3 regions of the Streptomyces sp. NPDC091271 genome follow, and region 2 is predicted to be linked to each of the others. Evidence: riboswitches for the same ligand, from Rfam matches in the RefSeq annotation. Region 2 holds a riboswitch; each other region holds the start of a gene.
What was found. Region 2 has a riboswitch for cobalamin ahead of ACIQM3_RS21375 (cobalamin biosynthesis protein). Riboswitches for the same ligand answer to the same signal wherever they lie in the genome.
Positions count from the first base shown of each region.

Region 1: another riboswitch for cobalamin. It lies ahead of ACIQM3_RS17355 (energy-coupling factor ABC transporter permease); the one in region 2 lies ahead of ACIQM3_RS21375 (cobalamin biosynthesis protein).
Region 3: another riboswitch for cobalamin. It lies ahead of ACIQM3_RS08810 (ABC transporter substrate-binding protein); the one in region 2 lies ahead of ACIQM3_RS21375 (cobalamin biosynthesis protein).

Region 1 covers NZ_JBIVVD010000004.1:169,862-179,407, forward strand. The annotation lists gene ACIQM3_RS17325 (hypothetical protein) at 147-539, opposite strand; gene ACIQM3_RS17330 (AAA family ATPase) at 1,332-2,528, shown strand; gene ACIQM3_RS17335 (VWA domain-containing protein) at 2,547-4,169, shown strand; gene ACIQM3_RS17340 (energy-coupling factor ABC transporter ATP-binding protein) at 4,162-5,037, opposite strand; gene cbiQ (cobalt ECF transporter T component CbiQ) at 5,034-5,783, opposite strand; gene ACIQM3_RS17350 (energy-coupling factor ABC transporter substrate-binding protein) at 5,789-6,145, opposite strand; gene ACIQM3_RS17355 (energy-coupling factor ABC transporter permease) at 6,142-6,852, opposite strand; cobalamin riboswitch at 6,882-7,087, opposite strand; gene ACIQM3_RS17360 (class I SAM-dependent methyltransferase) at 7,143-7,946, opposite strand; gene ACIQM3_RS17365 (ABC transporter permease) at 8,068-9,090, opposite strand; gene ACIQM3_RS17370 (ABC transporter ATP-binding protein) at 9,087-9,546, opposite strand, start outside.
Region 2 covers NZ_JBIVVD010000005.1:45,383-54,928, reverse strand. The annotation lists gene ACIQM3_RS21380 (cobyric acid synthase) at 1-342, opposite strand, end outside; gene ACIQM3_RS21375 (cobalamin biosynthesis protein) at 339-1,283, opposite strand; cobalamin riboswitch at 1,412-1,541, opposite strand; gene ACIQM3_RS21370 (hypothetical protein) at 1,726-1,950, opposite strand; gene ACIQM3_RS21365 (anion permease) at 1,963-3,213, opposite strand; gene ACIQM3_RS21360 (class II aldolase/adducin family protein) at 3,461-4,120, shown strand; gene ACIQM3_RS21355 (alpha/beta hydrolase) at 4,188-5,327, shown strand; gene ACIQM3_RS21350 (hypothetical protein) at 5,513-6,811, shown strand; gene ACIQM3_RS21345 (VOC family protein) at 6,907-7,317, opposite strand; gene ACIQM3_RS21340 (neutral zinc metallopeptidase) at 7,385-8,062, opposite strand; gene ACIQM3_RS21335 (ABC-F family ATP-binding cassette domain-containing protein) at 8,314-9,546, shown strand, end outside.
Region 3 covers NZ_JBIVVD010000002.1:294,660-304,205, forward strand. The annotation lists gene ACIQM3_RS08800 (ABC transporter ATP-binding protein) at 1-791, opposite strand, end outside; gene ACIQM3_RS08805 (FecCD family ABC transporter permease) at 788-1,873, opposite strand; gene ACIQM3_RS08810 (ABC transporter substrate-binding protein) at 1,870-2,943, opposite strand; cobalamin riboswitch at 2,973-3,160, opposite strand; gene ACIQM3_RS08815 (hypothetical protein) at 3,257-3,427, opposite strand; gene ACIQM3_RS08820 (acyl-CoA dehydrogenase) at 3,424-5,274, opposite strand; gene ACIQM3_RS08825 (carbohydrate kinase) at 5,321-6,271, opposite strand; gene ACIQM3_RS08830 (type B 50S ribosomal protein L31) at 6,367-6,630, opposite strand; gene ACIQM3_RS08835 (MFS transporter) at 6,748-7,965, opposite strand; gene ACIQM3_RS08840 (helix-turn-helix domain-containing protein) at 8,076-8,729, opposite strand; gene ACIQM3_RS08845 (ABC transporter substrate-binding protein) at 8,797-9,546, opposite strand, start outside.

The DNA.
Region 1 (9,546 bases), on a different contig from region 2:
CAGTGGTTCCTCCTGGCGCGCCTGAGGGCGGCGCGTCGGCATACGTGTGAGAACTGGAGCCTGGACGGCAGGGCGACATGACCCCGTGTCGAAGAGCCCGCAGCAGCGGGCCGAGCGGGGCAGGTCACCGGGCGCCTAGGGTCAGCTCAGCAGCGGAACACCTGGAGCAGGGTGGAGGAGTGCGCGGTCGAGGATCTGGACGTGTGGTGCGCGTTGCCCATCGCGGCGACAGCCGCCGGAGCGAGCAGGCCGCCTGCGTCGATCGTCACGACGGATCGCGAAGGCGTCTCCGGGGCGGGGACGCTCGCGGAGCGATGCCGGTCCCGGTGGCGCAGAAGGCCGTTCGACTCGCCCCCGCGCTCTGAGGTGCCGCACGTGCCGTACTCGCCGTGCGCCTCACCCGTGGTCGCCTCCGGGAAAGCGGCTGCCTCGAATCCTGGGGCGGACGCGTGTGCGTCCCCCGACGAGGTGCCGGAGTGCGGGGCCAATAGGAAGCCCATCAGGATCGCGAGTACGAACCGGACCGCCGCTGCTCGCACGCTTCACCTCCTCCTGGACTTCACCCGTCCCTCGGGACGCTAACAGGCCGGGGGGATTATGGAGTTAATCCTTTGTGAAGAGTCCGAAAGTCGATGCCTGACGAGCCGAATTGTGCGGCGGAGTCCTGTGGGCGTGCAGGGTGCGCCCACCGATCCGTTCTCACTATTTGAGATCACCGGCGCTTCTGTGGCCGGTGCATATGCCGGACGATCGGCATCCGTCATATTCGCACAGCGGTTCGGCTCGCGGATCCTGTCAACCCGATGGAAACACGACTGCGGTTGACTGGATCGTTTGTGGACCCGGAGTGTCGGCTGTCCGGAGCGAGTGGCTCCGGGGGGCTGGTCTGGGCACTCCCCGACAGGCCGAGAGCCTCGACAGTGCGGGGAAGACCGAGTTCGACGAAAGCCGACGGCTGCGTGCGAAAAATCAATTCCCATTTTTGAACCGTCGCAGGAAAGGCCGGTCTTTCTGACCGGCTCTCAGGAGCCGTAATTCCTGCCCGTTGTCGTGTTCTCCGAAGGTATTTCCTCGTGCCTCGGTCGCCGTGGCTACGGCCTTGGCGTCCGCGGGCACAGCGTCGGCAAGGCGGACGGAGTGCGTGGCGGCCTGCGGGCGGCGTCTTTCCCAGGAGCCAGGGCGAGAGCCGTGTTGCGGCACCGGCCCTTCAGCTCGTTTTTTCTTCGTTCCCTTTGTCGAGGACCGAAATCGGACCGCCCCCGGTCGGCATAATGATGGCCGCGGGCCGGCCCGTAACCCTCCGGCCCCGGGCAGGGTCCTCGAGCAAGGAGATGGCGATGGGCGCACAGGACACGGCGGCGCGACTGCGAGCGATCACCGGTGAACTGTCAGGACTGTTCTACGAGCGGGACGACGTCATACGTACGCTGACGGTGGCGATGCTCGCCGGTCAGCACTCCCTCCTGCTCGGTCCTCCCGGCACCGCGAAGTCGGAACTGGCGCGGGAGCTGACGGGCCGTATCGAGAGCGCGAACTACTGGGAGATCCTGCTCAGCAAGTTCACCGCGCCGACCCGCATGTTCGGCCCGATCGACGTGGGTGCGCTGAGCCGGGGCGAATACCGGCAGATATTCGACGGCCGGGCGACGACGGCGCACATCGCGTTCATCGACGAGATCTTCAAGTGCTCCACGGCGGCCCTGAACGAGACCCTCGGGCTGCTCAACGAACGCATCTACCACCCGGAGAACGGCGGCGAGCCGATCCACTGCCCCCTGATCAGCGCGATCACCGCCTCCAACGAGCTGCCCACCGGAGAGGACAGTGCCGCGATCTACGACCGGCTGCTGGTGCGGCTGGAGGTGGGATACCTCGCAGACCCCTCCAACTTCGCGGGGCTGGTGCGCTCCGCCGTCACCGCCCCGGCCGCCCTCGCCCGGACGACCGTGGAGCTGGCCGAGCTTCGGCACGCCGTGACCGAAGCCGTCCCGGCCGTGGGCGTCCCGGACACGATCGTGGACGCCGTGTGCACGCTGCGGGCCGCCCTGCGCCGCAAGGAGCTGATCTCCTCCGACCGCCGCTGGCGGCAGTCGGTCCGGCTGCTCCAGGCGAGCGCCTTCCTGGACGGCCGCGACAAGGTGGGCCAGAACGACCTGTCGGTGCTCACCCATGTGCTGTGGGACTCGCCCGCCGAACGCCCGGCCGTCGAACGCGAGGTGCTCCACCTGGTCAACCCCGACGCCAAGGAGGCGCTCGACCTCGCCGACGCCATCGAGGAGCTGGAGGCCCAACTCGACGCGAAGGCCGGGCAGTCCCGCGAGGCACTGGGCGACTGGGCGATCAGGGAAGCGATCACCAAGCTCAACATGGCGGGAAAGAAGCTGGAGAGACTGCGCAAGGAGGCCGAGACGGTCGGGCGCTCCACGGCCGCCGTCGAACGCGTGATCACCCTTCAGCGAGCCGTTCACGCCCGTGTCCTGACCGAAGCGCTCGGGGTGGACGCGAGTATCGTGCAGGCCCGGCTCTGAGCAGCGGGGGACACGATCATGGGTGAGACACCCCGCGGAATCACGGATCTGACAGCCCGCGCAGGCAAGTGGCTCGGGCCGGCCGCCGACGCCCGGCAACCGAAGGCGAACGCCGCGGTGGCCGCCGACCGGTTCGACACGATGGCCTGGCGCGACACCTACACCCAGGCCACCGGACTGCAGCGACTCGCGAAGGACCTGAACGAGCGCTACGACCACACCGAGGACCTGCTCGCGGACGTGTTCCTGGCCGCCTACAAGGTCAACCCTCAGGTGCGCGAGCGGGCCGGGATGGACCCTTCACGGTTGGTCAACCACCAGGTCGTCGCGGCTGTGACGAGCAGCCCGGAGTTCGCCGAGCTGCATCGCGAGACGTCCGGCGACCCCTACGCCGCCGCCATGGCCGTGCTCGCCCAGTCCGACGCCCTGCGCCGGATGCTGGAACTGGCCAAGGAGGCGGCGGACCAGGCCCGGCGGGCGAAGAACGCCCGGGAGGAGGCCGACCGCGCGGCGGCCGCGGTCACCGGGGCGCTCCGACAGGCCGGCGGGGAGGCGGACGAGGACGGCACGGTGCCGGACCTCACGGCCGACGCCCTGACGCGGGCCGTCGAGACGGCCGAGGCCGCCGACGCCGCAGCGCGGCAAGCGGCCCAGGAGGCCGGGCAGGCACTCGCCGCCGCGGCTCCCGGTATCCGCGCGGCCGCACGGAGCGCCTCGGGCAAGGCCGCCGGGCAGTCCCGCGAGGAGGCCGAGCTGATGCGCGCGTGGGGCGTGGGGCCGGGCGAGCTGGAGCGGATGCCGTTCGACCGGCGTGCCCGGCTCGCCGAGCGGCTGCGCTCGGGCCGGCTGGGGCGGTTCGCGGACCTCATCGGCCGGTTCCGGCAGATGGCCGACGGGGAACGCGCCCGCAAGGTCGAGCAGGGCCGGGGTGAACTGGTCGGGATCACGCTGGGCGACGACCTCTCCCGGGTCATCCCCTCCGAGCTGGCCAACCTCGGCGTACCGGCCATGAGGAGCGTGTTCGCCGCGAGGTACGCCGAGTCGCGGCTGATGCTCTACGACAGCCGAGGCGAGCAGTCCACGGGGAAGGGCGCCGTCATCGCGTGCGTCGACTGCTCGTACTCGATGCTGGAGTCCGGCCCCGGCGGGATCACGCGGGAGGCGTGGGCCAAGGCGTGCGCCCTGGCGCTGCTGGACCAGGCCCACCGGGCGCGGCGCGACTTCGTCGGAATCCTGTTCTCATCGTCCGATTCCGTGAAGGTGTGCCGCTTCCCGGGCTCCCAGCCGGCCGGCATCGCCGAAGTCCTCGACTTCGCCGAGCACTTCTTCGGAGGCGGTACGGAGTTCCGGACCCCGCTCGCGGCGGCCGTCAGACTGCTGGACGAGGAGTTCAACTCGGACGGGCGCAGGCGCGGGGACATCGTGATGATCACCGACGGGGAGTGCGACGTCAGCGAGCAGTGGATGCGCAGCTGGAACGATGCCAAGCACACGCTGGACTTCCGCTCTTTCGGCGTGGCCGTCGGGGCCCCGCAGGCCGCGGGGCCCGGCACGGTCCTGGACGCCCTGTGCGACAACCTCCGCAGCATCGAGGACCTCACCGATGTCCGTGCCGCCGGAGACCTCTTCCGCGTCATCTGACGCCCTCACCGGCGGGAGGGCCGCCCCCCGCCGTCGTCGGCGAGGTGAAGCCCGCGAGCTGCTCGGGGGTGCGGGGGCCGGGCGCCGACGCGTCCAGCAGGCCGTGGGCGCGCAGCACCCGGGCGGTCGCGATTCCCCACGGCAGCCGCAGCCCCGCCTCCTCCAGGAGTTCCGTACGGGCGAGCATCGCGGGCCCCGGCCCGGCGCGGACACCCGAGGGGGTGAGAAGCGCGACGTCGTCGGCCCAGCGCAGGGCCAGGTCGACGTCGTGGGTGGCCATGACGACGGTGGTGCCGCTCTCCCGGAGGGCGCCCAGCGTGGCGAGCAGCCGCTCCTGACCGTCCGGGTCGAGCCCGGCGGTGGGCTCGTCGAGGATCAGCACACGGGGCTTCATCGCGACCGCGCCCGCGATGGCTGTCCGTTTGCGCTGCCCGTACGAGAGCAGGTGGGTGGGCCGGTCCGCCAGCGCTGTGATGTCGAGGGCGCCCAGTGCCTCGTCCACCCGGGCCCGCACCTCGCTGTCGGACAGCCCGAGGTTCAGTGGTCCGAACGACACGTCCTGGGAGACGGACGCGGCGAACAACTGGTCGTCCGGGTCCTGCACCACCAGCTGGACCGTCGTACGCAGCCGGGTCAGGCCCTTCCTGTCGTACGCGACCGGGCGGCCCTCCACCGTCAACTTCCCCTCGCCGGGGCGCAGCCCGCCACTGAGCAGACGCATCAGCGTGGTCTTCCCGCTGCCGTTCCGGCCGAGCAGGGCGAGCGCACGCCCCGCCCGCGCCTCGAAGTCGAGGCCGCTGAGCACGGCAGGGCCGTCCTCGTACGCGAAGGACGCGCCCCGCAGGGCGAGCAGTACGGATTCGCTCATGAAAGGGGCCTTTCCAGGACGAGGGTCAGCACGGTGAGGGCCGCGAGCAGAGTGACGCTCACGGCTACGAACCGGCCGGAGACACGGGCCTCGGGTACCAGGACGCGCAGGGTCCCGTCGTAACCGCGCCCGGCGAGCCCGGCCTGGAGCCGTGCCGCGCGGTCGAAGGCCCTGATGAACGCGGTGGCCCCCAGCCCCGCCAGCGAACGCCAGGCGGCGGCCCGAGTGGTGTGTCCGAGCCGGGCCGCCTGGGCCTCCCGGATCCGGCGCACCGAGTCGAGGAGCAGGAAGCTCATGCGGTAGGTCACCAGGGCGACGTCCACCACCGGCGCCGGCACCCCCGCCTTGACCAGGCGGGGCAGCAGGTCGGACATCGGGGTGGTGAAGGCGAACAGCAGGAGCCCGAGCGACGCCGCCGAGGTGCGCAGCAGCAGCTCCCCGGCACGGACCGGACCCCCGTCGGCCAGGGTCACGAGTCCTTCCGGCCCGCCGACCTGTACGAGCAGTGTGGCCGCCCCGGTGACACAGAAACCCAGGGGAACCCGGTAGGCCCGCCACAGTTGGCGGGCGGGCACACCGGCCGGCCCGAGCAGCACGGTGACGGCGGTGAGGAGTATCAGTACGGCTCCGGGCCACGGCGGCAGCGAGATCGCCAGAACCGTGAGTCCCAGACCGAGTACGGCTTTGTCCACGGGATGGCGGCGGCGCCAGCGACTGCTGTGCGCCGCCGCGTCGATCGGCAGCACGAGCCTCAGTTCCCCCGGGCCGCGGGTTCCCCGGCGTCTCCGCCGTCCTGCTGCGCGCTCGCACGCAGCTCGCCCTGACGGCGCCCACGTCGCAGGCCGAAGTAGTAGGCGAGGACGCCCGCGCCCAACGCGGCCTGGAGGGCGAACAGCGCCGACTCGATCTCGCCGGACGGCGGTTCGTACAGCGGGGAGAACCAGGGTTCGTAATCGGGATCGATCTCGGTGATCGCCGTCTCGGCCTGGGCGTCCGCGCCCGCGAACGGCTCCTTCTCGTCGTCGCCGAGGCCTAGGGCCAGCGGCAGGACGGCCAGCGCGGCCACGACGAGCAGCAGAAGGGCGTTGATCTTCGTGTTCTTGTTCATCGGGCCACCGCCTCGGGCTCGGCCGTCCTGGTCCGGTCCCGCCTGCCGGCGAGGAACACGCCGAGCCGGGTCAGGTCTCCCTTGCTGGACTGCACGAGGAGCCGCATGACCAGAACGGTCAGGAGCCCCTCGCTCACCGCCAGCGGGATCTGGGTGACGGCGAAGATGGAGCCGAACTTGCCGAGCGCGCCCAGGAATCCGGTGCTCGGGTCCGGGAAGGCGAGCGCCAGCTGCACGCTCGTGACGCAGTAGGTCGACAGGTCGGCGACGAACGCGCCGAAGAACACCCCCACCATCAGCGGCACGCCGTACCGGCGCAGCAGCCTGTAGATCGCGTACCCCGCCCAGGGCCCGACGATCGCCATCGAGAAGACGTTGGCACCCAGCGTGGTCAGACCGCCGTGGGCGAGCAGGAGCGCTTGGAACAGCAGGGTGATGGTGCCCAGGACCGCCATGATCGGCGGGCGGAACAGGATGGCCCCCAGCCCCGTGCCCGTGGGGTGCGAGCAGCTCCCGGTCACGGAGGGGATCTTCAATGCGGAAAGAACGAACGTGAAGGCCCCGGAAGCCCCCAGGAGCAGAGTGCTCTCGGGGTTCTCCCGGACTTCACGCGTGAGTGACCGGACTCCGTGGACGACGAACGGCGCGGACGCGACACCCCAGGCGATCGCGTGCGCCGGAGGCAGAAAACCCTCGGCTATGTGCATGGCTCAGCAGACCCTCTCCAGCACCTCGTGGATGGTTGAAGTGCCTTGGCCGGTCTCCTGGCTTACGGGTACCACCGCCCGAACTCCGCCTTCCCGGGTCACAAGGACCCAGTGGCTGCCCGCGAGGGCCGGAGCCGGACTTCCCGATCACAGTGGCGAGGGCCGCACCGGCATCACACCGATTTCCCGTTCACCAAGGCGTGGCGACAGTAGTGCCAGGTGGCTGACGATGACAAGCGGGCCTGAGGTCACCGAGGGCGGGGGACGAAAGCCTGTGTCGGTGCACGCCTTTACGGGCGGCGCCCCCAGGCGGAGACCATGGGGGCCGTCGCCAGGTCGAGTCGTCCGGTCGCGACGGCGGACAGGTGGCGGTCGATGTCCTCGTCGGTCGCGATCCCCGCCGCCACGAGCCGGCCACGGATCTGCCGGACCGTCGCCGCCTCGAGAACGGTGCAGGCCGGTGAGGTGATCGGGAAGTAGGCATCCGCCTGTACGTCGTCGAGGCCGCCTTCGCGCAGCAGCCGGGGCAGTGTCCGGCCGTACGCGAGATCGGCACCGCGTGCGGCCATGAGCTCCCGGAACCCGGAGCGCAGACGGTTGGCGAGCCGCTGCTCGGGGCCCGACTCGTCCGGGCACAGCAGAGGCTGCAGCCCCGGATCGGCATCCTCCAGGAGCAGCACACCACCGGGACGCAGCGCCTGGATCATGCGGCGCAGCGCCTCCGCGCGGTCGACGACGTGCACCAGGACCAGCCGGGCGTGCACCAGGTCGAAGCCACCCGGCGGCGGAGGATCGGCCGCGACGTCGTGGCGCATGACCTCGACGACTTCGGAGGCGGCTTCGCGTGCCCAGGACACGTCGATGTCGGTGCAGACCACCTGGCCCGTGGCTCCGACACGCTCGGCAAGACCTGTGGGCACGGAGGGGCCGCCCGCCCCGACCTCCCAGCAGCGCATGCCCTGGGTGACGCCGATCCGGTCGATGTGCCGGAACGTCACCGGATCGAACAGCTCGGAGAGCGCACCGAATCGGATGCCTGCCTCCGACTGCCGGTTGTCCAGCAGATACCCGCGGTCCGTACCGTGATCGGCCATGCCCTGCGCCACCGTCTCTCTCCGTCCGTACACGAAGTCCACCACGCGGCGCCCGCTCCCCGCCAACCGGTACGCGCGTCGCCGAAACCCGCGCGGTGAGCCCCCGGCCGGGGGCCACGGGTCACAGGAGCCGCTTGCGCCCCCAGAGGATGACGAAGGTGGCGACGACGGCAGCGAGGGCGAGCATGATGCCGGCTCCGAGCCACTGCATCGTCTGCATCTGGAAGACGGGGAGGTAGTCCATGGACCAGCCGATGACGTGCTTGGACTCCAGGCAGGCGGTGTGCGCCCGGTCGTTCTCCACCTGGTCGAGGCAGGTGGTCCAGTCCAGGCGGTCTCCGGAGCTGGTGAGGAAGTAGGTCCCCTGTCCCTGCTGCTCAGCCTCGGTGGGCAGCTCCGGCCGTACCGCACCGGGCCCCACGCCCTTGTCGGTGCTGACCGACATGATGTGCCCGAGGCTCCGCCAGAGTTCGTCCCAGACGAAGCCGATCGCCACGACGATGCCGAGCGTGACCACCATCGACACCAGCGTGCGGCGCAGGAGCAGGCCGACCGCGACGCCCACGGTGAACGTGAGCAGGGCGTAGGCCACCGGTACGACCCCCGTGACGCTGAAGAAGGAGGTCCAGATGAGGGCGTCGGAAAGCCCCTTGAGCGGGTTCCACCACCAGGTGAGCACGGCGGTGAGCACGCCGGTCGACAGAGCGAGCATCGCGGCGGGAACGGCGAGTTTGGTGATGAGCCACCGCAGTCGGCTGACGGACTGCGAGGTCACCAGCTTGGCGGTGCCGGTCTCCAGGTCGCCCGCGATGAGCGGAGCCCCGAGCAGGACACCGGCCAGAACGGGGATGTAACTGAGGTAGCTCCCGATGCTGTGCAGACGGTCGACGTGGGTCTCGAACTCGGGGGGCAGCCCTCCCGACCTCCGCGAGGTCGGGTCCTGGGCGGCCAGGAAGTCCATCGTCTGCCCGCGCAGATGGACCATGACGAGCACGCCGAGGAGCATGGCGGCGATGAGTGTCCAGAACGCGGCGCGGTGCTGGCGCCAGACGAGCCAGACCGGACCGCCGAGCCGGGGGATCCAGTAGCTGCGTGCCGGTTTGGTGGGCGCTGTACGGGCCGGGTCGTGAGTGAGCGTGGTCATGCGGTCACAGCCTTCGTCCGGTCGTGGGTGATGATGTCGTGGATGTCGCCGACCCGCGCGCTGGGCGCGATCAGCGGGGGCGCGTCGGGTGACCGCAGGTAGGCGAGCAGAAGCTCCTCCAGGGTGAGAGGCTCGGCCTGCCCGCCGTACTCGACCGGTCCGCCGAGGCGCACCAGGACGCCCGGCCGGCCCTCGTTGCGGGACTCGATGACCCTGTGCGGCGCGAGTGCGGGGGACGAGCCGCCCCCGGAGACGGCGAACAGCGCGTGTGCTGCGAGCAGTTCGTCCACCTCGCCCGCGAGGCGCAGACCGCCGTTCGCGATGACGAGGAGGTAGTCGCAGATGTGCTCCAGCTCGGCGAGCATGTGCGAGGAGACCAGCACCGTGGTGCCGTGCTGGGCGGCCTCCGCCGTCAGGGTGGCCATGAGCTCGCGGCGGACCAGCGGGTCCAGATCC
Region 2 (9,546 bases):
CCCCAGCAGCGCCTCCTGGCGACCGCCGTGGTAGCCGCGCGCACTCATCTCGCCGACCGGCTTCCCCATCAGGACGACCTGGCTCGACCGGTCGCCGCCGGGCTTGAGCAGCACCGGATTCATCAGCGCCGACGGCTCCACCCGGGCGGCCTGCGCCTGCATCGCCTGGGCACGGCCGATCTCCGCCCCCTCCCGGGTGACGAACGAGTTCAGCGACATGTTCTGCGCCTTGAACGGCGCGACCTTCACCCCCCGGCGCACCAGCCACCGGCAGATCCCTGCCGTGACGACGCTCTTGCCCGCGTCCGAAGTGGTCCCCGCGACCAGCAGCCCGCCGCTCATCCGACTCTCCGTCCCATGGCCGACCGCCCCGCCGCGCACACGACGAGGGCCAGCACACTCACCCGGCGCGACAGCCGCACCGCGCGTTCGATGTCCGTGACCCGCACGTCCCGGCCGGCCTCGCCGTTGAGCACAGGCCGGTGCTCGACCCGCCCGCCGTACGCGAGGGTGCCGCCGAGCCGTACGCCGAGCGCCCCCGCGAACGAGGCCTCGACCGGGCCCGCGTTGGGGCTGGGATGCCTGCCCGCGTCCGCCCGCCAGGCCCGGACCGCCTCACGCGGGCGCCCCCCGGCGGCCACGGCGAGCACGGCGGTGAGCCGGGCCCCGGGCCAGCCGGCGACGTCGTCGAGCCGGGCCGACGCCCAGCCGTAGCGCCGGTAGCGGGGCGACTTGTGCCCGACCATGGCGTCGAGCGTGTTGACGGCCCGGAAGGCGACCAGCCCGGGCACACCGCCGAGCGCGCCCCACACGAGGGCTCCCACCACGGCGTCGGAGGTGTTCTCGGCGACGGACTCCACCACGGCGCGGGCGATCTGCTGCCCGTCCAGCGACTGCGGGTCGCGGCCGCACAGATGAGGCAGCCGCTCCCGGGCCAGGTCGATGTCCCCGGCGGCCAGCGCCCCGCCGATGGCGCGGGCCTCACGGCCCAGCGAGGTGCCCCCGACGACGGACCAGGTGGCTACGGCTGTCAGCGCCACGGCGGCGGCGGGACGGTTCCGCACGGCACGCGCGGCCAGCGCGGCAGCGCCCGTGGCGCCCCCGGCGCAGACGAGCGTGTGCAGGGCGCCCCAGCCGCGGTGGTCGCGCCACAGGCGGCGCTCGGCGCCCGCCGCTCCACGCCCGAAGGCGGCGACGGGGTGGCCACGCCGCGGATCACCCAACAGCAGGTCGCCGATCAGGCCGGCGGCGGCTCCGTACGCGAAGATGCGGTCGGCTCGCACCGCTCAGCCGGCCGTCGCGCCTCGGAGGACCTTCGTGACAGGTGGTGCAGCGACCGACGCAGGGCAGCCAGACATGGCGTATGTCCTCACTCAGGGTCCGCGCCCTGGTTCGACGTGACCGGCGACGAGAGTCTCCTGGCTTCCGGATCCGCAGTTCCTCCGGCCTTCCAGCCCGCGGTGGCGGGCCGTGACTTCCGTGTGGAGGCTGCTCCTCGGTGACAGTGGCGGGACCGCGCCGGATTCGCACCGGCTTCCTCTCCTGTCGCCGTAAGGCCGGCCGGCACGTGTGTGCCGGCCAGCCTAAATGGCACCGGCAGTCCACCACGCCCCGTGAATGCCCGTCAACCTGCCGCTGACCTGCGAGGCTTCAATGTGCTCAGACGCACACCGGGCCGGACACACGTGGTGTGTCCGGCCCGGGTGGGTGTCCGTGCGGGAGCGGTCAGGCGACGATCAGATAGATCCCGTACGCGACCGCCGCCGCGCACAGCCCGAAGCAGGCGTACGCACCGGTGCGCACCAGGCCGTTGGCACCGCCGCCGCCCTGCGCGGCCGTCGTCTGCCTGGCCATGCCCGTGATGCCGAGGGTGAAGAGGCCGACCAGCGCGACGGTGACCACGAGACTGACGCCGAAGACGGACGCGAGAGCTGCCCAGTCGATGTTCATGCGGATTCGTCCTTACACCGTGGCCGGGTCGGCCGGGGTTCCGGCCGTCGTGGCCGGGGCCGAGATGGTGGTCTTGAGCTCCGGTACGACAACACCGGCGGGCGGCGGGCTGACCGCGGAGATGGCGGTGGTGACGACGCCCGGGGGCTCGGCCTCCGCGTTCACGTTGGTGTGGTCGACCGGCTTGCGGCGCGACAGCAGCCAGATGGCGGCGGAGCCGGCGACGAGCAGGACGGCGACCACCGCGACGCCCCAGGGCCCCTGCTTGGTCAGGAACTCGGCGCCCGCGCCCATCAGACCGGCGGCCGGCAGGGTCAGGCCCCAGGCGACGAACATCCGGGTGGCGGTGGACCAGCGGACCACGCCTCCCTTACGTCCGAGACCCGCGCCCATGACGGCACCGGAGCAGGACTGCGTGGTGGAGAGGGAGAAGCCGAGGTGCGAGGAGGCCAGGATGACCGTGGCCGCACTGGTCTGGGCTGCGAAGCCCTGCGGCGGACGCAGGTCGGTGAGGCCACTGCCCATGGTGCGGATGATGCGCCAGCCGCCGAGGTAGGTGCCCATCGCGATGGCGATACCCGCGGAGGCGATGACCCAGACCGGCGGGTTGGAGCCGGGGGAGAGGACGCCACCGGTGACCAGGGCCAGGGTGATGATGCCCATGGTCTTCTGCGCGTCGTTGGTGCCGTGGGCGAGCGAGACGAGACCGGCCGAGGCGATCTGGCCGGCGCGGTATCCCTTGGCGGTCGACTTCAGCTGCGCCTCGTCGGTGATCTTCCGGTTGAGGCGGTACGTCAGCTTCGTGGCCAGCAGCGCGGCGAGACCGGCCACGACCGGGGCGGCGATCGCGGGCAGCAGGACCTTCGTGACGACGGTACCGCCGTTGATCGAGGACCAGCCGGCCGACATGACCGCGGCGCCGATGAGGCCGCCGAAGAGTGCGTGGGAGGAACTGGAGGGCAGGCCGACCAGCCAGGTCAGCAGATTCCACAGGATCGCGCCGACGAGCGCCGCGAAGATGACCTCGGTTCTGAGGCCGTTCTCGTTGATGATCCCGCCGGAGATCGTCTTGGCGACCTCCACCGACAGGAACGCGCCGACGAGGTTGAGAACGGCGGACATGGCCACCGCTGTCTTGGGCTTGAGAGCGCCGGTCGAGATGGTGGTGGCCATCGCGTTGGCGGTGTCGTGGAAACCGTTCGTGAAATCGAACACGAGAGCTGTCACGATCACGATCGCGAGCAGCAGCGTGATGTGTTCCATTTACCCAGGCAATCGTTCGACGTCATTGGCACGTGGAACGTAAGCAACCAGGGTGAACGGAAGATGAACTGGGCAGGGCGGCACGGTGACCCCAACCGTGTGCACCGGTTCCGCTTGTGTGCGCGGGGGGTGGGCCGGACCGTCGCCGCCGGTGCGGGGCCCGGTGCCACCCGACGCGGGGGATCTTGACCGCGACCGATTCATCCCTTCGGGGAGACATGGGTCACGTGACTCTTAGGATCCCCGTATGGGTGACATGGATAAGCGTGCTGTCGAACAGGCGTGGGACGGAGTCGTCGCGACGGCCCGGAGGACGGCGGCGGACGGCCTGGTCGTCGGAACCTCGGGCAACGTGTCGGCCCGGGTGGGCGACATCGTCCTGGTCACCCCCAGCGGGGTGCCCTACGACCGGCTCGGCCCCGCGGACGCCGTCGGCGTCGACCTCGAAGGACGCCAGGTCCTCGGCGACCTGGTCCCGACCAGCGAACTCCCGCTCCACCTGGCCGTCTACCGCGGCAGCGACGCCGCGGCGGTCGTCCACACCCACGCCGTGCACGCCACGGCCGTCTCCACCCTCGTCCCCGAGGTGCCGCTCATCCACTACGCCGCCGCCCTGCTCGGCGGCCCCGTCCGCACCGCCGCCTACGCGCGCTACGGGACGCCGGAGCTCGCCGACAACATGCTGGCCGCCCTGCGCGACCGCACCGGCTGCCTGCTGCGGAACCACGGCACCGTCACCTACGGGCGCACCCTCGACGAGGCCTACGACCGCACCGCCCAGCTCGAATGGATGTGCAGGCTCTGGCTCACCGCGAGCTCCGTGCCCGGCCACAGCCCGAGCCTCCTCACCCCGGCCCAGCTGAACGACGTCCAGGACGCCCTGAAGGGCTACGGCCAGCGCGGCTGAGCCCGGCGCCGCGCCGTACGGCCCCTGCCCACTGGCCAACGGAGCCCCGGCCCACGACACTGGAGCCGTGCGCCCGGCAACAGCGGCGGCAGTGGCCGCAACCTCGATCCTCGGCGTCTGCGCGGCAGCGGTCGCCGCCGGCCGCTACGCCAGCGACGCCGCCCTCGGCGCGCCCTCCCCACGGCCCTTCCCGGCCGACCGCCGTCTCACCGTGCACGCCACCGCGGCCGGGCAGATCACTCTGACCCGCTCCTTTCCCGCGCTGCGCCCAGGTACGTACGGACTGGCCGGCCGCGGTGTCCACGCGGTGGTCGGCCCGGTGATCGAACAGGTGCCGGGTCATTCCGCCATCTCTCCCGACACCGTCGTCCGCCGGCTGGAGCGCGTGAACCTCGGCAGCCTGAAGCCGGGCGCCCGGGTCCGCCTCACCCCGGAGCTCCACGTAGGCGACCCGCTCGCCGCCCTCGGCCTCGCCTACAAGGAGGTCGAGGTCCCAGGCGAACTCGGTCCCCTGCCCGCCTGGTTCGTGCCCGCCGCCCGCGACACCTGGGTGATCACGGTGCACGGCCTCGGCACCACCAGGGACCACCCCATGAACGTGATGGAGTTCCTCCACGCCCAGCAGCTCCCGGTGCTCGACCTGGCCTACCGCGGCGACGTGGGCGCCCCGCGCTCCCCGGACGGACTCGCCCACCTCGGCGAGTCCGAATGGCGCGACCTCGACGCGGCCATCCGCTACGCGGTGCGCTACGGGGCCGAGAACGTCATCCTGTACGGCTGGTCCTCCGGCGCCTCGATGGCCCTGCACGCGGCCGTCAACTCCGCCCTCCGTGATCGCATCAGCGGCCTGGTCCTCGACTCCCCGGTCCTGGACTGGAAGACCACCCTGCGCGCCCTCGCCTCGGCCCGGGGCGTCCCGTCCGCGCTGCTGCCCCTCGCCGTCCGGGCCGCCCAGGGCCAGACCGGACTGCACGGAGCCCCGCTCCTGGACACCTCGGTGCCGACGGCCCTGCACGCCCCCACGATGATCGTCCACGGCCCCGACGACACCCTGGCTCCCTGGCAGCAGTCCCGGGAACTCGCCGAGCGCCGCCCGGACCTGGTGTCCCTGCACTCCGTACCGCAGGCTCCGCATGCGGCGATGTGGAATGCCGACCCGGCCGGTTACGAAGAGGCGCTACGGCGCTTTCTTACGCCCCTGATGTGAGCTGATGCGCCGGAACCGCCCGGTTGGCACCCCGGCCCTGAAGCCCCCCGAACCCCGGTGACACGGCTTCCGTTTGGGCTTTCGGGCCGTCAGAGGCAAGACTGCTCCTCGTGACGTCCCGTACCCCGCGCGACTCCAGGCTGCGACTTGTCCGCCCGCGACCCCAGGCGACCGCCCGCAAGGCCGTGACGACCCGGCGCACCAGGCCGGCCCCCCGCCCACCCGAGGGCACACCGCCACCGGCGGAACTGGCACGCCAGGCCAGGGCCGTGCTGGCCGACGCCGTACGGATCGCCCACTGGGCCGCGGACGGCACGAGCACGGCCTCCGCCCCGCTCGCCGCCCAGGCCCTGGAGCGGGCCGCCGCCGCACTGGAGCTGTCGCCGGCCCAGGTCCGGGCCGGCTGGGACCGGGCCAGGCTGGCCGGACTCGTCGAGCTGCACGGCGACACCGCCCGCCCCGGCTGGCGGCTGCGTGCCTGGGACCGCGACGACTCCGCCGTGCTCCGGGGCTGGGTGGCGCTCTTCGACGCCTGGTCACTGGTCCACGCCTCACCCGACGGCATCGAGGCCACCGCGGTCGCGGAAGCCGTCGAGGCCGTGCCCCAGGTGCTCTCCCTGCTCCAGCTCTCGGCGGGCGCCGTCACCGTGCCCGCGCTCCTCGACCTGCTGGGCCAGCGCGTCGCGGAGCTCCACGAGGAGCGGTGCGAGGTGCCGTACGGACCGCAGGACCAGCCCGTGTCCGCGGGCGGGCGGTCCGCCGACCTCAACGCCCTGCTGCTCGACTGGGCCCTGGAGGGCCTCGCCTCCGTCGGCGCCCTCACGCTCGGCGCCGGCCACGCCACCCTCACCCCGCTGGGCAACTGGGCGGTCTGGGTCAAGCTCGAACAGATCTGCGTCGCCGCCCAGAGCCCGGCCGGCAACATCGAGCAGTCCGCGGCCGACATGCTGCTCGGCTGCGCCCGGCTCACCCCCGGCCCGGCCCGCGCCGAATACCGGGCCTGGCTCGCCGCCCGGCCCGTCGGCAGCGCTGTCGCCGAACTGCTGGCCGTCGCCCGCGGCGAGGACGCCCTGCTGCGCGGCCTCGCCTTCGAGGCGCTGCGCGTCGTCGGCGCCCCCGCGGAGCCCGTCGTCCGCTCCGTCGTCACGGAGGCGCCGCTGCGCCCGTACGCCCTGCTCTGGCTCGCCGAGTACGAGGGCACCGACCCGGACGACGCCCAGGACGTCCTCAGCCGTGAGGAGGCAACCTGGCTCTGGGTCGACACGGCCGCGGCCGTGGCCGACCACGGCGAGACCGGGCTGCTGGTCCGCCATCTCGACTCCGCGGTCCAGGGCACGGTCCCCGCGCTCCTGGACGAGGTGCGTGCCGTGGGGCACCCGCGGACCGTCCAGGTGCTGGTCGCCCTGGCCGCCGCCCACCCGGACCCGGCCCTCGCCAAGGCCGTACGCCGCGCCGCCTTCCAGGTGCACACCGGCGGGGCCTGACCGCGCGCGCCGGCGCGGCGCCGGGGCGCAGCCCCCGGGGGGAGCAGCCGCCCGCAGCCCCCGGGGGGAGCAGCCGCCCGAGGCCCCCGGGGGAGTCAGCCCGAGGCCCCCGGGGCGTACGTCCCGAAGCTCCACACGTTGCCCTCCGCGTCCCGCGCCATGTAGTCGCGTGAGCCGTAGTCCTGGTCGGTGGGCGGCATCAGGATCTCCACGCCGTGCTCCACGGCCCGCGCGTGATGGGCGTCCACGTCGTCCACCACCACGTACACCCCGGCGGGCCCGGCACCGGCCATCGCCTTGGCGAAGACGCCCCCGCCCCCCTTGGAACCGAGCATCACCCGGCCGTTGCCGCAGGACAGCTCGGCATGGATCACGCTGCCGTCCTCGCCCTCGTACACCCCTTCCGCGGTGAACCCCAGGGCCTGGGTCAGCACTCCGATCGCGGCCTTCGCGTCGTCGTACAGAAGCGTCGGAAAGATCGTGGGAACACCGTCCGTGCCTGCCATCACGCTCACCCTCTCCAGCCAACTGGATGTGATCTCCGTCTCAGTCTTCCACCGGCCACCGACAACGTCAGCCGAAGGTGTCGCAGCGGCTCGGGTCGCCGGTGCGGAAGCCCGTGGTGAACCATTGGCGCCGCTGCGCGGACGAGCCGTGCGTCCAGGACTCCGGATTCACGCTCCCCTGGAACTTCTCCTGGATCCGGTCGTCGCCGACGGCCGCCGCCGCGTCGAGGCCGTCCTGGATGTCCGCCTCGGTCAGCTCCGTGATCAGGGGCCGCCCCGACTCGGCCGGAGTGGTCGTCGCGTGGTTCGCCCAGACCCCGGCGAAGCAGTCCGCCTGCAGCTCGACCTTCACGGAACCGCTGTCGGTGCCCTGCCTGCCGTCCTGCGCCCTGCTCAGGGTGCCCAGCTGGTTCTGCGTCACGCCGCTCCGCTCGAACACCTGTCTCCAGTAGTCCTGCACGCTGTTGACCACCGCCACCGTCCGGCAGTCGTCCTTGGTGTTGGCGTCCTCACCCGTCCGGCAGTTCTGCTCGACCTGCGCGGCCGACGAGGACGTGGCCGCGGGCTCCGGGTCGCCCGAGGAGAGGCCGAGCTGCTCCGGACCCACGCCGAGGAACAGGCCGAGGACCAGCGCGACGAGACCGACGATGCCGCCGCCCATGGTGGCCCGGCCGCCCGGGAACCGGCTGCCGCGCGCGTCCTGGACCTCGGACGTGTCCAGACCGGCGTCGTCGTCGAACCGCATGGGCCGCCACCCTCTGCTCCGGCCGCTCCACGGCGCGTGTGCCGTCCTGTGCCGAGTACCAGCCAGTTCGATCGGGTGTGCCCGGATCTGTGACGCACCGCGGTGGAGCGGTGACGGGCCGGGAGCATGCGGTAAAGCAGGTGGACACCGCCAGTAGACTGAGTCCCATGGCAATTCTCCTTGTGCATTAGACGGCGTCGAGTCGTGAGCCCGCTGTCCCTCCGCCGTCCATACCGCCCTGGAGTTTTTCCGTGATCACCGCTTCCGGCATCGAGCTGCGCGCCGGCGCCCGCATCCTCATCGAGTCCGCCTCCTTCCGTATCGCCAAGGGCGACCGCATCGGCCTGGTCGGCCGCAACGGCGCGGGCAAGACCACCCTCACCAAGTGCCTGGCGGGGGAGGGGACGCCGGCCGGCGGCACCATCACCAACAGCGGTGAGGTCGGCTACCTCCCGCAGGACCCGCGCACCGGCGACCTCGACGTCCTGGCCCGCGACCGCATCCTCTCGGCCCGCGGGCTCGACGAGATCCTGCGCAAGATGCGGGAGAACGAGGAGCGGATGGCGAACGGCAAGGGCGCCACCCGCGAGAAGGCCATGAAGCGGTACGAGCGCCTGGAGACGGAGTTCCTCACCAAGGGCGGGTACGCCGCCGAGGCCGAGGCCGCCACCATCGCCGCCGCGCTGAGCCTGCCCGACCGGGTGCTCGGTCAGCCCCTGCACACCCTCTCCGGTGGTCAGCGCCGCCGTGTCGAGCTCGCCCGCATCCTCTTCTCGGACGCCGACACCCTGCTGCTCGACGAGCCCACCAACCACCTCGACGCGGACTCGATCGTCTGGCTGCGCGACTACCTCAAGACCTACCGCGGCGGCTTCATCGTGATCTCCCACGACGTCGAGCTCGTCGAGACCGTGGTCAACAAGGTGTTCTACCTCGACGCCAACCGCGCGCAGATCGACATCTACAACATGGGCTGGAAGCTCTACCAGCAGCAGCGCGAGGCCGACGAGAAGCGCCGCAAGCGCGAGCGCCAGAACGCCGAGAAGAAGGCCGCGACCCTCAACGCGCAGGCCGACAAGATGCGCGCCAAGGCCACCAAGACCGTCGCCGCCCAGAACATGGCCAAGCGCGCCGACCGGCTGCTCTCGGGCCTGGAGGCCGTGCGGGTCTCCGACAAGGTCGCCAAGCTGCGCTTCCCCGACCCCTCCCCGTGCGGCAAGACCCCGCTGATGGCCGAGGGCCTCTCCAAGTCCTACGGGTCGCTGGAGATCTTCACCGACGTGGACCTGGCCATCGACAAGGGCTCCCGAGTCGTGATCCTCGGCCTCAACGGCGCGGGCAAGACCACTCTGCTGCGCCTCCTCGGCGGCGCCGAGAAGCCCGACACCGGCCAGGTCATCGAGGGTCACGGCCTCAAGCTCGGCTACTACGCCCAGGAGCACGAGACCCTCGACCCGGACCGCTCCGTCCTGGAGAACATGCGT
Region 3 (9,546 bases), on a different contig from region 2:
GCTTCCCCCGGCAGGAACCGCACGGAGGGGCGCCCGCCGGGCCCTTCCGGCGTGACCACCGCGCGCACCCGGTAGACGTCGGCGATGAGTTCCTCGGTGATCACCTCCGAGGGCGTTCCGCCGGCGACCACCCGGCCTTCCTTCATGACCGTGACCCGGTCGCAGAACATGGCGGCCAGATTGAGGTCGTGCAGCGCGACCACCGCGGTGACGGGCAGCGCGGCGACCAGGGAGAGCAGCTCCAGCTGGTGCTGGATGTCCAGGTGGTTGGTGGGTTCGTCCAGCAGGAGCTCACGCGGCTCCTGGGCGAGGGCGCGGGCGATCTGCACCCGCTGCCGCTCACCACCCGACAGGGTGTGCCAGGACTGTGCGGCACGGTCGGCGAGCCCGGTGCGCGCCAGGGCCTCGCGTACGGCGGCATCGTCCTCGGGTCCGGGCGCGGACCAGGCCCGCCGGTGCGGGATGCGGCCGAGGCGGACGACGTCCAGCACGCTCAGGTCGACCTGGGTGACCGCGTGCTGGTCCACGACGGCCACTCGGCGGGCCACGCGGCGCCGGCCGGTTTCGGCGAGCGTACGGCCGTCGAGGGTGACGACGCCCGCGCCGGGGACGAGTACGCCCGCCATCACCCGCAGCAGCGTGGTCTTGCCGGAGCCGTTGGGCCCCAGGAGCCCGACGGTGGTGCCGGGCGGTGGTGCGATGCTCACTCCGTCGAGGACGATCCGTCCGCCGGCCTCCCTGCTGACCCGGTCGGCCCGCAGGCCGTCGCCGGGGACGGCTTCCGGGTTCACGCACTCCTCCTGGTGCGGTGGAGGATGAGGACGAAGACGGGCACCCCGATGAGGGAGGTGACCACACCGACCGGGACCTCCTGCGGGTCGAGGACGGTCCTGGCCAGGGTGTCGACCCAGACCAGGAACACGGCTCCGGCGAGAGCGGTCACCGGCAGCAGCCTCCGGTGCCCCGAACCCGTCAGCGCCCGGGCGGCGTGCGGCAGGACGAGGCCGACGAAGCCGATGGCGCCCGCGGAGCTGACCAGGGCCGCCGTCAGGAGCGCGGTGGTGCAGAGCAGCACGATCCGGGTGCGGCCCACGTGCACGCCCAGGGCGGCCGCGGCGTCCTGGCCGAAGGCGAAGGCGTCGAGCGTACGGGCATGGCCGAGGCAGATCAGCAGCGTCACGGCCAGCACGGCCGAGCACATCCACACATCGCCCCAGCCCACCCCGCTCAGCGAGCCGAGCAGCCAGAAGAGCACGCCCCGGGTCTGCTCGGCGTCGGCGGCGGTCATCACGACGAAGGACGTGAGCGCGGAGAAGAGCTGCATGGCCGCGACCCCGGAGAGGACGACCCGGTCGGTGGATCCGCCGAGGGTGTGGCTGAGCAGCAGGACGAGGGCGAACGAGCACAGCGCCCCGACGAACGCACCGCCCGAGACCGACACTGCTCCGCCGCCGACGCCCAGGACGACGACCACGACCGCACCGGTGGACGCCCCGGAGGAGACACCGAGGACGAAGGGGTCCGCGAGCGGGTTGCGCAGCAGCGACTGCATCACGGTGCCGCACACCGCGAGCCCGGCCCCGCACACCGCGGCGAGCAGGGTGCGGGGCATGCGCAGGTTCCAGATGATGCCGTCCCGGATCGGGGTCAGCCGCCCGTCTCCCAGGCCGAGGTGCGAGGCCACCGCGGACCAGACGTCCGGGACGGAGATGCGGGCGGGTCCGATCGTGACCGCGACCGCGACGGACAGGAGCAGCAGGGCGACCCCGGCGCTCCACAGGACGCCGTCGCGCAGGAGCCGGGCTCCGGCGGCCGTCCGGACCGCGGCCGGCTGCTCCGCCCGTACGTCCGGGGCGCGTTCGGTCTCCGTCACCCCGCGAGCCCGAACGAGCGCAGCCCGGCCGCGACGCGCTCCACGCCCTCCACGGTCCGGATGGTCGGATTCATCGCCTGGCCGCTCAGCAGGACGTACCGCTTGTGCCGGACGGCGTCCATGTTCTTCGTGGCGGGGTTGGACTCCAGGAACTCGATCTTCTTCGCTGCGCTCTCGGCCGTCTGCGACTTCCGGGTCAGATCCCCGATGACCAGCACGTCGGGGTTCCTGTCGGCGACGGTCTCCCAGTTGATCTGGGGCCATTCCTCGTGCGTGTCGTCGAAGACGTTCTTCGCGCCGAGCTCCTCGGTGATGATGCCGGGGGCGCCGCAGCACCCCGCCAGGTACGGGGCCTCGGCGTTGGCGAACCAGTAGAGCATCGTGGTGCCGGACGCGTCGATGTCCGCGGTCGCCCTGTCCACGCGGCTCCGGAGGCTCCTCACCAGCTCCTCGCCCCGGCCCGGGACTCCGAACACCTTGGCCAGGTCGCGTACTTCGCCGTACACGCGGTCCATGGTCAGGGGCTCGGAGCGGGAGCCGTCACTGCTGCCGGTGTTGTCCTTGCCCGCGCAGTCGGAGGGTGAGAGGTACGTCGGTACGCCGAGCTCCTCGAACTGGTCGCGGGACGCCACCCCGCCCTTGCCGAGGGTGGATTCGAACGAGGCACTGACGAAGTCGGGTTCCTCGGCGAGGACCTTCTCGGAGGAGGGCTGGTTCTCGGCGAGGCGCTCCACCGTGGATTCGTCCTTCTCCAGGCCCTTCATGACCGGGTCCGTCCAGGTCGCGGTGGCGGCCAGCCTGTCGGCGAGGCCCAGGGAGAGCAGGATCTCCGTCGATCCCTGGTTGAGGGAGACGGCGTGACGCGGTGCCGCGTCGACGGTCACCGTACGGCCGCAGTTCTTCAGCGTCACGGGGAAGCCGTCGCCGGCCTCGTCCCGTGCCGCGCCGTCGGAAGTGCTCCCGCCTTGGCCGCATGCGGTCAGAAGGACAAGTCCCGTGATGAGCAGGGCTGTTCGGCGAACGGTGCTGGCTATGGGCGGCACGGAGACCTCGGCGTTCTCTGGGCTCATGCGCGGAGCCCGTACGGAGTTCCGCTCCCGGTGCGGAAGCGGTTGCCAGCAGGTCTTCGGACTCGGGTTCGTCCGGACGAGGCGCCTTCCCGGTGCACCCGAGGGTGTTCCAGTGGCTGTGGCCCCGCCCGTCCCCCTCACCGCTGCGCGTCAGCTCCGGATTCTCACCGGATTCCCTGACTCCACGTGGAGTGTGACTGGCGTCTGCAAGCTATCACGCGGCGCACCGGCTGCCTCGGGGGCCGTCGCCGGTACGGGGCGGGGGGCGCCTTGGGGGCTTCTCCCTCTCCGTACCGGCCGGCCGTCGGGCGGGTCAGGGCTTGGGGCGAACCGATTCGCCGCGGTCCGCCTGCGGCTTCCCGCTGCGGCGGGTGAGCACGGACGTCGTACCCCAGTAGGCGAGCAGGACGGCGCGCAGTCCCAGGATCTCCAGGTGCTCGCCCAAGCGGTCGCAGACCGTCTGCCCCTTGCCTCCGGCGCTCATCGGGCGTCCGCCGGGCAGACGTTCCACGGGCCCCCTGGGTCGTCGTACGCGTCCGCGTAGCCGGGTCCGGCGATCGGCCAGTCGGCGAGCAGCTCCTCGGGCAGCGCGAAGGAGTCGGCCAGCTCCGGAGCGTGCGCGGCGACGGCCGTGACGAGCTCCTCGACGGCCTCGGGCAGGGCGTCCACCTGAGCGGTGCTCAGGAGACCGGCTGCCAGCAGGTCGCCGCTGTTGCGGGAGACCCATTCGAGGGCGAACAGCCGCTCCAGCTCCCCGAGCCGGTCCCTGGCCGCCCCGTCGGGCAGCGTCGCGCGGGCCTCGGCGTAGGCCTCGGCAGCCTGTCGGTACGCGTAGGCCTCGACCCCGCGCAGGGCGGGACCCGAGGCCGCGTTCCACCGGCCGAGGGCGTCGGCGTCGGGCGCCCGCAGCGCGCGGGCCCTGGCCCGGTCGAACCAGATGCCCTGGACCGAGGCGAGGAGCCGGCCCAGGAAGTACGGGTCGGCGAGGTCCCCGGGGTGCGGGGCCCGGCCCGGGGTGTCGTCACCGGCCGGCTCGGCGGCGAACAGCATGTCGGCCGCCGCCTTGGCGTACAGGGCGATGTTGTCCCCCTCCGCGGTGATGGCACCCTCCACGCCCGTGACGAGTTCGGTCATGCCGTTGTTCTCCAGCAGAGCCTGCGCGCCGCAGCGTTCGCGGCTCTCGACGATGACGTCGCGGGCCCGCCAGGTGATCCACGCCTTGGCGACGTCGACCAGCCGTACCGCGTCCGTCCGGGCGTCCTCCTCCGTACAGGCTTCCCAGCGCTCCTGTGCCCTGCGGTACAGCAGGCTCATGGCGAAGACCGTGGCCATGGCCGAGGCGAGCGGTCCGTGGTGCGTCCGATGGGCGTTCACCGGCACCGGCGGGGCGCCCCGGGAGCCGGAGATCATCCGGTGGCCGCCGTAGCGAACGGCGACCGCCAGGGTCGCGCGGGCCGAGCCCGCCGCGCAGGCGCTCATGGAGATCCGGCCGGGGGTGACCCGCCCGATCGAGGCGAGGAAGCGCCGCCGCCTGTCCCCCGGTCCCGTTCTGAACTCCCCTGGTGCAACGCTCTCCTCGGCGGATCCCAGCAGGGCGTCCCGTGCCACGAAGAGCCGGTCGAACGAGGTCAGGCAGTGGTCGACCGGGCTGCCCATCCGGGCCGGCAGCCGCCGCACCCGGATACCGGGCAGCGCCTGCGCGTCGTCGGTGAGCGGCACCAGGAAAAGGCGTACCCCGTGGTCGGAGCCATCGGCCACCAGGCGGGCGGCGACCAGGCCGGACTTCGCTCCGCCCGCCGGGCTGGTGTTGGGCATGAACTTCTGCGCGCCCGGATTCGGGGTGTGCAGGACGAAGCCGTCGCGCTCACGGTCGTAGGTGGCGGTGGTCTCCATGGCGGCAGCGTTGTTGCCGTGTGCCACCTCCGTACAGAGGAAGGTACCGATGCGCCGCATCGACAGATAGTCCGACAGGTCGCGGCGGCCGACGCAGTCGTGGTCGAGGAGGCTGCCGAGGAAGAGGTTGTAGTGGATACCCGCCACGGTGGTCAGCGCGGGGTCCACCGGGCCGAGCCAGGCGTGCAGGGCGGCCATCGCGCGGGGGTCGGCGGCGAGGCGTGCTCCGCTGTCGAGGGAGAGGTTGAGGATCCGCAACCGGTCGTAGGCGAGGTCCAGTCGCTCTTCGGGCGTTCCACCGGCGGGGCGGCGGAACGGTTCTGTGCTGATCAGCCGCTGCCAGAACCCGTGCTCGCGGCGGAATTCCGGACCGAGGATGACGCCGGTCAGCAGTTCGGTGGTGGGCGGTGGGGCGGTGTCGGTAAGGGGCACGGTCATAACGAAATCAACGACCGTGATGCGGGCGAGGACACCCCTGGACGGTCTACCGCTCCCGGACCGGCACGCTGGTGAGGGCCGCCGCCAGCTCCTCCTCGTCGGGAGGCAGGGCACCTGCCCGTTGGACGGTCACAGCGGCCGACGCCACGGCGTGGCGCAGCACGTCGCCCAGGACGGCGGCGTCCAGCGAGCGCAGGCGGGCGCGGGCCTGTCCTCCGAGCAGTCCGTACGAGGCCAGGGCGTGCAGCGTGGCGGACATGAAGGCGTCGCCTGCGCCCACCGTGTCCGCGACCCGGACGGGTGGCGCGCCGACGCTCACGGTCCCGCCCGTCAGGAAGGCCGTCGCCCCTCCGGCGCCCCGGGTGACCAGGACGACCGCGGGCCCGGAGCGCAGCCATCGCTCGGCGGCCCTCTCCGGCGCCTCGTCCGGGTAGAGCCATCGCAGGTCCTCGTCGCTGGCCTTGACGATGTCGCTGAGCGCTACCCAGCGCTCGGCGCGGCGTACGGCTCGGGCGTGGTCCCCCATCAGCCCGGGCCGTACGTTGGGGTCGTAACTGACGGTCGCCGCCGCGCGCAGTGACCCGACGAGGTCCAGGACGGTGTCCGCACCGGGGTCCAGGACGGTGGCGAGGGACCCGGTGTGGACGTGCCGGGGCGGCTCCCCGGGCCACGCGACCGGGCCCAGCGTCCAGCTGATCGCGAAGGTGTACGTGGCCCGGCCCGCCTCGTCGAGGTCCACCGTGGCGGCGGGAGTGGGCGCGCCGCTGCCGTCGTCGAGGACCCGTACCCCGGCCGAAGCCAGGTGGGCCTCGATCAGCCGCCCGTCGGGGTCCGGGCCGAGCTGGGTGATGAGGGTGGTGCCCCGGCCCAGTCGGGCCAGACCGTACGCGACGTTCGCGGGGCTGCCGCCGGGGTGGGTCCGGTCCGGCGCGCCCGGCAGCCGGACGATGTCGGCGACGCATTCGCCGATGACCAGCAGGTCGGGGCTGTCGGGCATGGGGGCGGGTCTCCTGGAGAACGCGGGCGGTCGTGGTGAGGGGGCTGACTGCCGCCGATTCTGCCCGGGTGCGGGGAGCCGTGGTGACCCGGGGCTCAGGAGGCGTCGTCACGCCCTTCGTCGCCGTAGCGCCGCTCGAACTTGGCGACCTGGCCCTCGGTGTCGACCACTCTCGCCTTACCGGTGAAGAACGGGTGGCTCTCGGCGGAGATCTCCACGTCGATGACCGGGTAGCTGTTGCCGTCGTCCCAGTCGATCGTCTGCTCGCTCGACGCGGTGGACCGGGTCAGAAAGGCGTACCCGGCGGAACGGTCGCGGAAGACCACGGGACGGTACGACGGGTGCTTGTCCTGCTGCATCTCTGCTCCTGGAAGTACGGGGATCTCGCGTCCCGGCTTCGGGCCAGCGTCCCGAACGGCGGGGGCCGGCGCGATCCGGGACGTCCGTACGGAGCAGCGGATCAGCCCTCGTCCCCCTCAAGGGCGGGGGACGGCCTGTGGAACGGGGGCGGTGCGCCGGGCCCACAGCAGTGCTCCGGCCAGCAGTACTACGGCGCCGAGCAGCCAGGGCAGCGGTCCTGCGGGCAGCGCGCCGATGACCAGGCCGGCGGCCGCCCCCACGAGTTGCTGGGCCAGCGACTGCACGGAGAGGGCCGTCGCCCGGCCGGAGGTGTCGACGCGGCGGTGCAGGAGGTCGTTCTCGGTCGGCCCCGCGGCGCCCAGGCCCAGGTAGACCAGCCCGTATCCGACGACGGCCATGGCCAGCGCGGGCGCCCCGGTGGCGGACACGGTGGCGCCGAGCGCCAGCAGACCGGCCACGCTCACGCCGAGGCTCGCCAGGACCGCGCGTTCCGCGTCTCCCGCGAGCCGGGCGACGAGCGGGGCCAGCTGGCTGCCGAGCGCCGAGCACCCGAATCCGGCGGCGGCCAGGCCGGCGAAGAGGACCGCACCGGCCTCCGCGGTCCCGGTCAACGCGGCGGCGCGGCCCGGGGTGAGCAGTTCGAGAGCGGCGAGAGCCGTACCCGCGGCGCCCGTGGTCATCAGGATGCGCCGGATCAGCGCGTCCCCGGCGCCGAGCCTGAGCCCCGCGGCGACAGCGCCGGGAACTCCCCGAAGTACACCGCGCAGGGTGGCCGCGGGGCGGGGCGGCTCCGTCAGGGCGGTCAGGACGTAGCCGACGAAGACGATGTCGACGACCACGCCGAGGAGCACGGGCACGGAGAGCGGCAGGACCAGATCCGAGGTGAGCGCCCGCAGCCGGGCCCCTGGGTCCGGGCCGAGGCCGAGCAGCCAGGGCAGCGCCCCTCCGAGAAGGACTCCGAGCGCGACGGCGCCGGACGAGGCGGCGCTGCCGCGCGCCAGCCCCGTACGGAGATCGGCGTCGGGGCCGGAACGGGCGTGAACGGTGTCGACGTACCAGGCTTCGGCGGGCCCGCTGGACAGGGCGCGGCCCGCGCCCATGAGGGCTGTGCCGAGGACGATCACCCATGGGGTGGCGCCGAGGCCCATGAGCGTGAGGGCGCAGGCGTTGAGCAGACCGGCGCAGGCCAGGACGGTGCGTCGGCCGATGACGTCGGAGAGGCCGCCTGTGGGGAGCTCCAGAGCGGCGGCGGTGAAGGAGTGGGCGGCGAATGCGGCGGCGACGGCGGTGAGGGCCAGGCCGCGCTCGGTGAAGAGCAGCACCATCGGCGCCATGACGAGGCCTGCGGGGAACCAGAAGAGGAAGGAGACGGCGACGAACCTGCGGCGCGCCGTGCGTTCGTCGGGCGTCGTGGCAGTGACCTTCCCGCCCCCGGGCGCCGGGGTCACCGGGCTCTTCCGGCCTCGGGCGCGGCGTCGGCGGGAGGCGCGGCGTCGGCGGGAGGCGCCGCCGGCCCGGCCGGGGCCAGCGGCAGTCCGGCGGTGAGCAGCACGACCTGCCGGGCCCGGGGGTCGTGCTCGTCGCGCGCGGTCAGCTCGGCGAGCTTGTCCGCCATCGTGTCGCGGAGTTCGCGGAGGGACTCCGGCGTCAGCCGCGGCATCAGGTCGTCGATCCCCGAGGGGGCGTGCCATTCCTCGCCGAGGCGGCCCGTGTCGATGTCCGCCTCGTGCTGCTCCATGGACTGCTGCAGGTGCTCGAGCTGGCGGCGCCTGCCCAGCACCAGCATCGCCCGGCCCGCGGGCGTCGCCAGCATGGCCGCGTTGTCCGCCGTGGTGACGGAGTGCACGGCCTGCCAGCGGCGCTCGCGTCCGTCGCGGTGCTCCGCCTCCGCGACGAAGGCGTACTTGGCGAGCACCCGCAGGTGGTAGCTGGTCGAGGCGGACGACTCCCCCGTCCTGACCGCCAGTTCGCTCGCGGTGGCGGGACCGTGGAGCCGCAGGAGGCCGAGCAGCCTCAGCCGCAGGGGATGGGTGAGGGCCTTCAGGGCCGCCGGGTCCCTGTCGGGATCGAGCACACGGTGCGTCGCGTCGCTGTCCATGCCGGCAGCGTAGAGCGCATCCGGGTTTTGCCAAATAGTTTTTGCAGAATATCTTTGGGAAACTTGTTCAGCCTCCTGACGCCCCCTCCACCGCGTCCGCGACGAGCTCGAGGAAACGCGCGTGAGCCTGTGGACTGCACAGCGGTTCGGGGTTCCACGGCACGGTCCGTGCGCCGCGCCCGGCGGCCTCCCAGGCGGGGGCGGTGATCTCGTCGAGCGGGACCGCGTTGGACCGGATGTCGGTCAGGACGACGGCGGGTTCCAGGGCCGCGGCCTCCGCCCAGTCGAGGGTGGCCCAGTTGACTCCCGCCCCCTCCGGCGGGGACACGAGGCCGACCCCGAGCTCGGCCAGCACCCGCAGCTCGGGCCACATCTGGGGGCGGGCGACATACGCCTGCTCCGGACCCGCGGGCGAAAGGGCCACCACTCTGGGGCCGGCGGGGTTGCGGGCGGCCGCGCGGAGCCGCTCGCGGGCCGCGTGCAGTTCATCCGCGGCGTCCGGGGCGAAGGCACCACCGAGCGAGCGCGCGAGCTCGGCGAACCGCTCGGCGACCCGGTCGAGGGTGCGCGCCTGGCCCACGTCGATCACGACAACCGGAACGCGCTCCTCCAGGTGCTTGGCGGTATCCGCGTCCAGCCCGTAGAGCTGGCCATGGCCGTAGGTGACGGCGACGACCAGGTCGGGCCTGCCCCGTAACAGCGTGTCCACGTCCAAGTCGCCACCCGCGCCCCGGTAGTCCACGGAGTCCAGCGGGAGCGTGCCGGTCTTCGCCCGGTCGGGCTCCGCCCCGTCGTGCCCGGAGCCGAATATCCCCTC